One region of the Alcanivorax sp. IL3 genome, then DNA from elsewhere that is predicted to be linked to it. Evidence: predicted binding sites of a transcription regulator. Region 1 holds the regulator's gene; the other holds the start of a gene.
The links. Region 1 encodes LexA, which represses DNA repair genes until DNA is damaged. Its sites were predicted from a motif close to TACTGTNTANNTANACAGTA; they were not measured.
Positions count from the first base shown of each region.

Region 2: uvrA (excinuclease ABC subunit UvrA) is a predicted target of LexA. The motif match lies at 1,744-1,763, and genes of this name have one in related genera.

Region 1 covers NZ_CP179931.1:2,357,749-2,362,155, reverse strand. Annotated here, with positions in the region: gene ACMG4M_RS11025 (TatD family hydrolase) at 53-874, opposite strand; gene ACMG4M_RS11020 (DUF1499 domain-containing protein) at 822-1,238, opposite strand; gene lexA (transcriptional repressor LexA) at 1,270-1,884, opposite strand; gene ACMG4M_RS11010 (Crp/Fnr family transcriptional regulator) at 2,203-2,853, shown strand; gene ACMG4M_RS11005 (universal stress protein) at 2,991-3,437, opposite strand; gene topA (type I DNA topoisomerase) at 3,709-4,407, shown strand, end outside.
Region 2 covers NZ_CP179931.1:833,281-837,687, reverse strand. Annotated here, with positions in the region: gene ACMG4M_RS03965 (MFS transporter) at 1-745, opposite strand, end outside; gene ACMG4M_RS03960 (response regulator transcription factor) at 985-1,635, shown strand; gene uvrA (excinuclease ABC subunit UvrA) at 1,778-4,407, shown strand, end outside.

The DNA.
Region 1 (4,407 bases):
CTCAAGAGAGATTTCGCTTTGTGAGCAAAGCTCCAACGGTTTCGGGTTTCGGTTATCTGAACAGCACCCGCGCATTATCACTCGTCATACCCGCCACCCGGGCCACATCTTGTCCCCGTAAACTCGCCACCCGCTTACCTATCCAGGGTAACAATGAAGGCTCGTTGCGCCGCTTTTTCGGGGGCGCTTCCGGCAGATCCCGGGGTAGCAGATAGGGCGCGTCGGTTTCCAGCAGCAGCCGGTTATCGGGGATGTTGTGTACCAATTCCGCCAGCGGCTTGCCGCGGCGCTCATCGCACACCCAGCCGGTGATGCCAATGTGGCAATCCAGATCCAGATAATCAAAAAGCGCCTGGCGTGATCCGGTAAAGCAGTGCACGACCGCACCGACAAGGTGATCCCGGTAGGCTTTCAAAATGGGCGCGAAGCGTTCGTGGGCATCGCGTTCGTGGAGAAACACCGGAAGCTGGTATTCCACTGCCAGGGCCAGCTGGGCCTCGAAGGCACGTTCCTGATCCGGGCGTGGGGAAAAGTCACGATTGAAATCCAGGCCCATTTCGCCGGCGGCTTTTACGCTGTGGTGGCTTAACAGTTCCCGCATCTCCTTTTCCAGGGCCGGGGAATAGAAGCGGGCGCTATGAGGGTGAAGGCCAGCGGTGGAAAACAGATCATCGTGCTGGCTGGCCAGCTCCATGGCCTGGCGGGATTCGTCCACATTAGTGCCGGTGAGAAGTTGCCAGTTCACCCCGGCAGAACGGGCCCGCTCAAGTACCTCATCCTGATCATCGCGGAACTGCTTGTCGGTCAGATTAACGCCGATATCAGCCCAATGGGGAATGTCGGTCTTGAAGTGAGTAGTGTGAGGTTCTTGCATCAGGGGCCTGCTCCGCCAGTTGTTCGCGCAGGGATTCTACCCGACGACGGTTGGCACCTAAATCCCAGTAGCCGACCCGTGATGCGGAGCGTACCTCTACCACGCCGTCTTCACGAATATAGAATGTCACATCATCCACGAAACGCAGCAGTCGGCTGGAGAAGCGGGCCTGGATACGGGACTGGCCGACCACATCGAACTCGACGCGGTCAAGTTGCCGCAGCAGGGCCTGTAGGCGAGTCATGCTGGCCTGGCGAGTTTCTGCTACCTGCAGAGGCGCCACCCGGCGATCTTCGTCTTTGGCCAGGCTGGAGACGCAGTTGGGCGAATCCGGGCAGGGGGCGAGCAGATGCGTATCGGACATGGCGGCAACACTCATAAATAGCAGAATGGCACTAGAAAGAATTCGGATCACGGATCAACCCCACGAAAATACCCTCGATGATCAGTTGATCAGCCGGCACCTTGATCGGCTCATAAGCCTCGTTAGCCGGTAACAGGGTGGCGCTGGACTTGTTTAACTTTAGGGTCTTTACCGTGACTTCTTCGTCAATGCGGGCAACCACGATCTCACCGGAACGGGCCACGTTGGATTTGCGTACGGCGATCAGGTCGCCATCGAAGATGCCTGCCTCGATCATACTGTCGCCCTGTACCTTCAAGAGGTAAGTGGGGCGTTGCTTGAACAGCCCCTGGGGCACCGGCACGGTACGTTCCACATTTTCGATGGCCTCGATGGGAACCCCGGCGGCCACTTTGCCGACTATCGGCAGTTCTTCTTCCGACCAGTAGGCGTTGTCGAGCAATTGAATGCCACGGGAGCGGTCACTGTGGAGTTTGATAAAGCCCTTTCTTTCCAGGGCTCGCAAATGGTCAGAGGCGGCATTCTTGGACTGAAAGCCCATGATGTCGGCAATTTCCGCGCGAGTGGGTGCCATACCGGTATCGGCGATGCATTCGCGGATACAGTCCAGCACCTGTTGCTGGCGATCGGTGAGTTTGCTGCTCATAACCTTCTCCATGTTTCCCGCAGGATTTCGGTTCCATACCCGGGCGTCATCGACGCTTCTGGCTAACCAGGCTGTCAGCCAAGGCTGACAAACAGTGCTACAAAACCGATGCTAGCATAGGTACTGATAATATGAACAGTGCTATTTGAACAGTTGTGGCGGGCTGAATTTTACCAGTTTCGGGAGGATATCGTTGCCCTGTGGTAGCGGTGGCACTAGCATATTGCAGGGAGCATCTGAATGGTTGCGGGTCTTTGTGTTGATTCGCCCGGCAGGCGGAAGCTTCGATAATAATTCCATCAGACCTGGGGATAGTAGATGGAGCAGGCCAATAATAATGACTTCGGCCAACAACGGATCCGGCAGCTGTTATCCGGTGTCCCGTTTTTCAATGAAATTGCCCGTGATGATCAAAGCGAATTTGCCCAGCTTGAGCAGAATACCCGCCTTTGGGTAGCCGGTTCCGGTGACACTGTGATTCGTGCCGGGGATGTGGATTCCACCCTGTATTTCCTGCTGCGAGGGCAGCTTGAGGTGCTATCTGATACGACTGGAGACGCGCCGCTTTATTACGTATCGCCGGGGGAGGTTTTTGGCACTCTTTCCATGTTGCTCGGTACTCCCCGCAGCGCCACGATCAAGGTGTCAGAGACGGCCCGCGAAGCGGTATTGGTGAGCCTGGATTTCAATGAATTCAACGAGGATGACAGCCCTTATTCATTGAGTACCCGGCTGGCGTTCTTCCACATGATCGTTCACCACATCCGCTGGACCCTGGAAGTCAAACGTATGCAGTCGCCGGACCATGAGCTGGTCCAGTCCATGCGCAAGCTACCGGTGTTTCATGGAGAAAAAGGCACCCGGGAAGAACTGGCCGCCCTCAAGGTTCAGGCCCAGGGACTGGCGGAGCTGCTATGTCGCTGGAACGAGGAAGGGCCGGAAGGGACAGGGGCGTTGCAGCTCACTTGAAGGCAGTGAATAGTTAACAGTTTCGCGGAACAGGTTTTCTGTTTTGTGAACGTAAGAGGCCGCGTCCAGGGGATGGACGCGGCCTCTTACGTTTCAGTCAGGGATGCGCCGGCACGCGCGCTATTAGCTATTAGCTATTAACTGCCTTTCTGATCGACCTTAACCGCCAGCACATCACAATGCGCCCCCGGTACCAGGCCGCGGGCAGTTGAGCCCAGTAGCAGGGCCAGGCCGCTGCGGGTGTGGCTGCCTACCACGATCAGGTCGGCGTCCAGTTTGTCGGCCTGATCGAGGATGGTCTTCTCGATGGAACCCAGCTCCACATGGACATTATCGGCGGGTATCTGGTAGCGGCCGGCATAGGTGTCGGCGGTTTCCCGGGCCTGTGTCATTAGCCCGCTTTGCAGGTCGGTCACATCCATGGGCACATCGGCGCCATAGGCCAGTGCCAGTGGCTCGATCACATGGATCAGATGCAACTCTCCGTCGTTGCCGGAGAGCACCCCGGCCGCCCGGGATAGCACCTGGGCAGACTCGTCACTGCAATCAATGGCGACCAGAATTCGGCGATAGGGGCTTGTCACGGTTCTCTCCCTGAAATGGTGTCTTTTCCGCAGTATAACGCTCTTTGGGCGGCTTGCCAGAACCTGTTTCTCACTGGGAGGGTTGCCCAAGACCCTCTCTCTGGTCTACTACTAAAAAAGGACGGTCGGTGACAGCAGAGCTTGACCCGGCCATACCGGCGCTGTCTAAATAGCGCCCGAAGAAGACTGGCGCCGCCTGTGTGACCGCCATATCGGGGCACTGTAGTCGGTGCGCTCTGTTCAACAAACCGCCGCCATTGAGAACCTGAGAATGGGAAAAACTCTTGTTATTGTGGAGTCGCCTGCCAAGGCCAAGACCATCAACCGCTACCTGGGCGACGACTTCGTAGTGAAGTCCAGCGTCGGCCACGTACGCGATCTGCCGGTCAGTGGTGGCTCCAAGAAGAGCACCCCTCAGGAACGCGCCAAGGAAGCGGCCTACACCCGCTCCCTGCCCAAGGAGGAGCGCGAAGCCTATAAAAAGAAGAAGGCCAAGGCCCAGTTGATCAACCGTATGGGCGTGGACCCGGAACATGGCTGGAAGGCCCATTACGAGATTCTTCCCGGCAAGGAAAAGGTGATTGATGAACTCAAACGTCTTGCCGCGAAAGCCGACCGCATCTATCTCGCAACGGATTTGGACCGCGAAGGGGAGGCGATTGCCTGGCACCTGCGGGAAGTGATCGGTGGTGACGATACCCGCTTTGACCGGGTCGTCTTCAACGAAATCACCAAGAAAGCCATCCAGGCCGCCTTCGAGCAGCCCGGCAAGCTGGACCTGAGCCGGGTGGAAGCCCAGCAGGCTCGCCGCTTCCTGGACCGGGTGGTGGGCTTCATGATCTCGCCGTTACTGTGGGAAAAGATTGCCCGTGGCCTGTCCGCCGGCCGGGTGCAGTCCGTCGCCGTGGAACTGGTGGTGGAGCGTGAGCGGGAAATCCGTGCCTTCATCCCGGAAGAATTCTGGGAAATG
Region 2 (4,407 bases), 1.5 Mb from region 1:
TGCGCAGCCCCAGCCCGAGCCGTTCGCTGAGCAGGGCCGGCACCACCACAAAAGAAGCGGTCATGATCAGGTGCAGGGTAAAAATGCCCAGGTCGAATCGCAGCAATGTTTTATTGGCGAGCACCCGACGGAAGCGCACGCCCACGGGCAAGGCCTCCCCCTGCAATGCCCTGGGAGCCGGTACCACCAGGGCCACCAGCAAGGCAAAGACGCCCATCACCGAGGTCATCCAGAACAGGCCGGACAGGCCCAGCCAGCTGGCCAGTAACGGGCCGAGAATCAGGGCCAGCACAAAGGAACCACCCACGGACATGCCGATCAGCGCCATGGCCCGGGTGCGATGCTTTTCACTGACCACATCACCGATCAGCGCCATGATCACACTGGCAATGGCGCCGGAGCCCTGCAGGGCACGCCCGGCAATGACACCATGGATATGGTCACTCATGGCCGCCACCACACCCCCCGCCACAAACAGCAGCAGGCCGATCAGCAACAACGGTCGCCGGCCGAAACGGTCGGAAAGCATGCCAAATGGAATCTGCAGCAGGGCCTGCATCAGCCCGTAGGCGCCGATGGCGGTACCGATCAGCAGCGGTGTCGCGCCTTCCAGCGATTGCCCGTAGACGGCGAAAATCGGCAGAATCATGAACAGGCCGAACATCCGCAGCGCAAAGATGGTCGCCAGATAGCCGGTGGTTTTCAGCTCTGTCCGCTGTAGGACACGGGAGGAAGATGCCGACATGAACGCTTGTTGCTCCAAAACGGGTGGCCGAAAGTCACGGCCGCTACAAAAAGGCGGGCAGTGTATCAGATTCCCCACGGGGCCGGACCAGGACACAGTGCCCCACTTTGAGGCCCGGGAATCGTGAAATCAGTAAAACCGGGCAATGGTAAATTGAACCCCGGTCAAAGCGGTGATAAATTCACATGCTGATCAGTTTTTTTTCTTAGGCTCCGCCTGAGACATCATGGACGGCATCGATGAACAGCCCACAACAAACTAAGCAAGTTTACGTAGTAGGCAGCCAGCAACTGCAAAACGCCCTGCTCACCGAATTTCTCGTCAAGGAAGAAGTGGCTACCAAGAGCATTCCCTCAGTTGAGACCATCTCAGTGGAGACCCTGCGGGAATTTGACCAGAACCTGTTTCTGGTGGATTACCACAGTGTGGATGTGAATGAGGTCATCGCCCATCTCCTGGAAGCAGATCAGGAAGTGGACAACGACGTTCTGATCGCCCTGTTCAATGTGGACAGCGACGACTCCCTGTCCCGACTGGCTGGCCTGCCCATGGTCAACGGCGGCTTCCAGCATGACTGCCCCCAGGCACTGCTGAGCAAAGGCATCAAGGCCATTTTCGACGGCGAGTTGTGGTTCCCCCGCGCCGTGTTGCAGGCTTATCTGATGAAAAGCCGCACCTTCAACAAGACCTTCTCCCGCAGCGAGGTGAACCTCACCGACCGGGAAGTGGAAGTGCTGAAAGTGATGGCCACCGGCGCCAAGAACTCGGAAATCGCCACCAGCCTGAATCTGAGCCCGCACACCATCAAGACGCATATCTATAACATCTTCAAGAAAATCAATGCGTCCAATCGCCTGCAAGCGGTGAACTGGGCACAGGAAAACCTCTAGCAACGTTTCATACAACACGCACCTTGCTGCACGCCTTGCGGGCAGCAAGGTGCGTGTTGCGGTCAGCGACCACATTCTTTTGCCCTTCACACGAATTCGCCTATACTGCCCTGTTCATTTTGACAGTAGTCAGGGGTAGTTGATGGATACCATACTGGTTCGCGGTGCACGGACTCATAACCTGAAGAACGTGGACCTGGATATTCCCCGGGACAAGCTGGTGGTGATCACCGGTCTGTCCGGTTCAGGGAAATCCTCACTGGCCTTTGACACGCTCTACGCAGAAGGCCAGCGCCGCTATGTGGAATCCCTCTCCACCTATGCCCGCCAGTTCCTGTCGATGATGGAAAAACCCGATGTGGACCACATCGAAGGGCTCAGCCCGGCTATCTCCATCGAGCAGAAATCCACCAGTCATAACCCGCGATCCACCGTCGGTACCATCACCGAAATCTACGACTATCTGCGCCTGCTGTTCGCCCGGGTGGGCGAGCCCCGCTGCCCGGAGCATGAAGCCCCGCTGGCCGCCCAGACCATCAGCCAGATGGTGGATCAGGTGCTGGCCATGGAAGACGGCAGCAAACTGATGCTGCTGGCGCCAGTGATCCGCGAAAAGAAAGGCGAACATCTCCACCTGTTCGAGGAGCTGCGTGCCCAGGGCTTTATCCGTGCACGCATCGACGGGCGTATCTACGACATGGATGACACCCCGGATCTGGACAAGAATAAGAAACACACCATTGAAGTGGTGGTGGATCGCTTCAAGGTCCGTGACGACCTGCAGAACCGGCTGGCGGAATCCTTCGAAACCGCTCTTAATCTGGCCGATGACATCGCCATCATTGCCCCCATGGACGGCGACGGCGAGGAAGTGACCTTCTCCGCCAAGTTTGCCTGCCCGCACTGCGGCTATTCGATTCCCGAACTGGAACCGCGACTGTTCTCCTTCAACAACCCGGCCGGCGCCTGCCCCAGCTGTGATGGTTTGGGCATGAAGCAGTTTTTCGACGAGGACAAGGTGATCAATTCCGACGAGCTGTCCCTGTCGGAAGGTGCCATCCGCGGCTGGGACCGCCGCAACGTCTACTACTTCCAGATGCTTAACTCCCTGTCACAAAGCCTCGGCTTCGATATGGACGTGGCACTCAAGGAACTGCCCAAGGACATCCGCAAGAAAGTCCTTCACGGCACCGGCAAGGAAAGCATCGAATTCCGTTACCTCAACGACCGCGGCGACATCATCAAGCGCAACCATCCGTTCGAGGGCATCATCCCCAATATGGAGCGGCGCTACCGGGAAACCGAATCCGATGCGGTGCGCGAAGACCTGCTCGGCTACATGTCCACCTCCAGCTGCCCCAGCTGTAATGGTTCGCGACTGCGCGAGGCGGCCCGTCATGTGTTCATCGAAGAAACCACCCTGCCGGAAGTGGTACGACTGGCGGTGGGCAAGGCCCACGGCTATTTCAGCGACCTGAACCTGCCCGGCAGCAAGGGCGAAATCGCCGACAAGATTCTCAAGGAAATCCGCGACCGCCTGCAGTTTCTGGTCAACGTGGGGCTGGGATACCTGACCCTGGAGCGCAGCGCGGAAACCCTGTCCGGCGGCGAGGCCCAGCGTATTCGTCTGGCCAGTCAGATTGGTGCCGGCCTGGTGGGCGTCATGTACGTGCTGGACGAACCCTCCATTGGTCTGCACCAGCGCGACAACGAGCGCCTCCTCAGCACTCTCACTCGCCTGCGTGACCTGGGTAATACCGTGCTGGTGGTGGAGCATGACGAGGAAGCCATCCGCCTGGCCGACCACGTGATTGATATTGGCCCCGGTGCCGGCGTCCATGGTGGCCGGGTCGTCGCCCAGGGCAGCGCCCAGGACGTATCCGACAACCCGGACTCTCTCACCGGCGACTACTTGTCCGGGCGCAAACAGATCGCCATCCCCTCGCAACGGCGACAGAATCAGGACGACAAATGGCTGACCCTGCACGGCGCCACCGGCAACAACCTCAAGGGCCACCCGTTGAATATCCCGGTGGGGCTGTTCACCTGCGTCACCGGTGTCTCCGGCTCCGGCAAGTCCACCCTGATCAACAGCACCCTGTACCCGCTGGCGGCCACCAAACTGAACAAGGCCACCACGCTGACTCCCGCCGTCCATGAGTCCATTGAGGGGCTGGAGCACTTCGACAAGGTGGTGGATATCGACCAGAGCCCCATTGGTCGTACCCCCCGCTCAAACCCGGCTACCTACACCGGCATCTTCACCCCGGTGCGCGAATTGTTCGCCGGCACCCAGGAAGCCCGCGCCCGCGGCTATAAACCAGGCCGCTTCAGCTTCAACGTGAAAGGCGGTCGCTGTGAAGCCTGTCAGGGCGACGGCGTGATCAAGGTGGAAATGCACTTCCTGCCGGATATTTATGTGCCCTGCGAAGTCTGCGAAGGCAAACGCTACAACCGGGAGACCCTGGAGATCACCTATAAGGGCAAGAACATCTTCGAGGTACTGGATCTGACCATCGAAGATGCCCGGGAATTCTTTGATGCAGTGCCTTCACTGGCTCGTAAACTGCAGACCCTGATGGATGTGGGTCTGAGTTACGTGAAACTGGGCCAGGCCGCCACCACCCTGTCCGGCGGCGAAGCCCAACGGGTGAAACTGGCCAAAGAGCTGTCCCGCCGGGATACCGGCAACACCCTCTACATCCTCGACGAACCCACCACCGGGCTGCATTTCCACGATATCCAGCTGCTGCTGGACGTACTCAACCGACT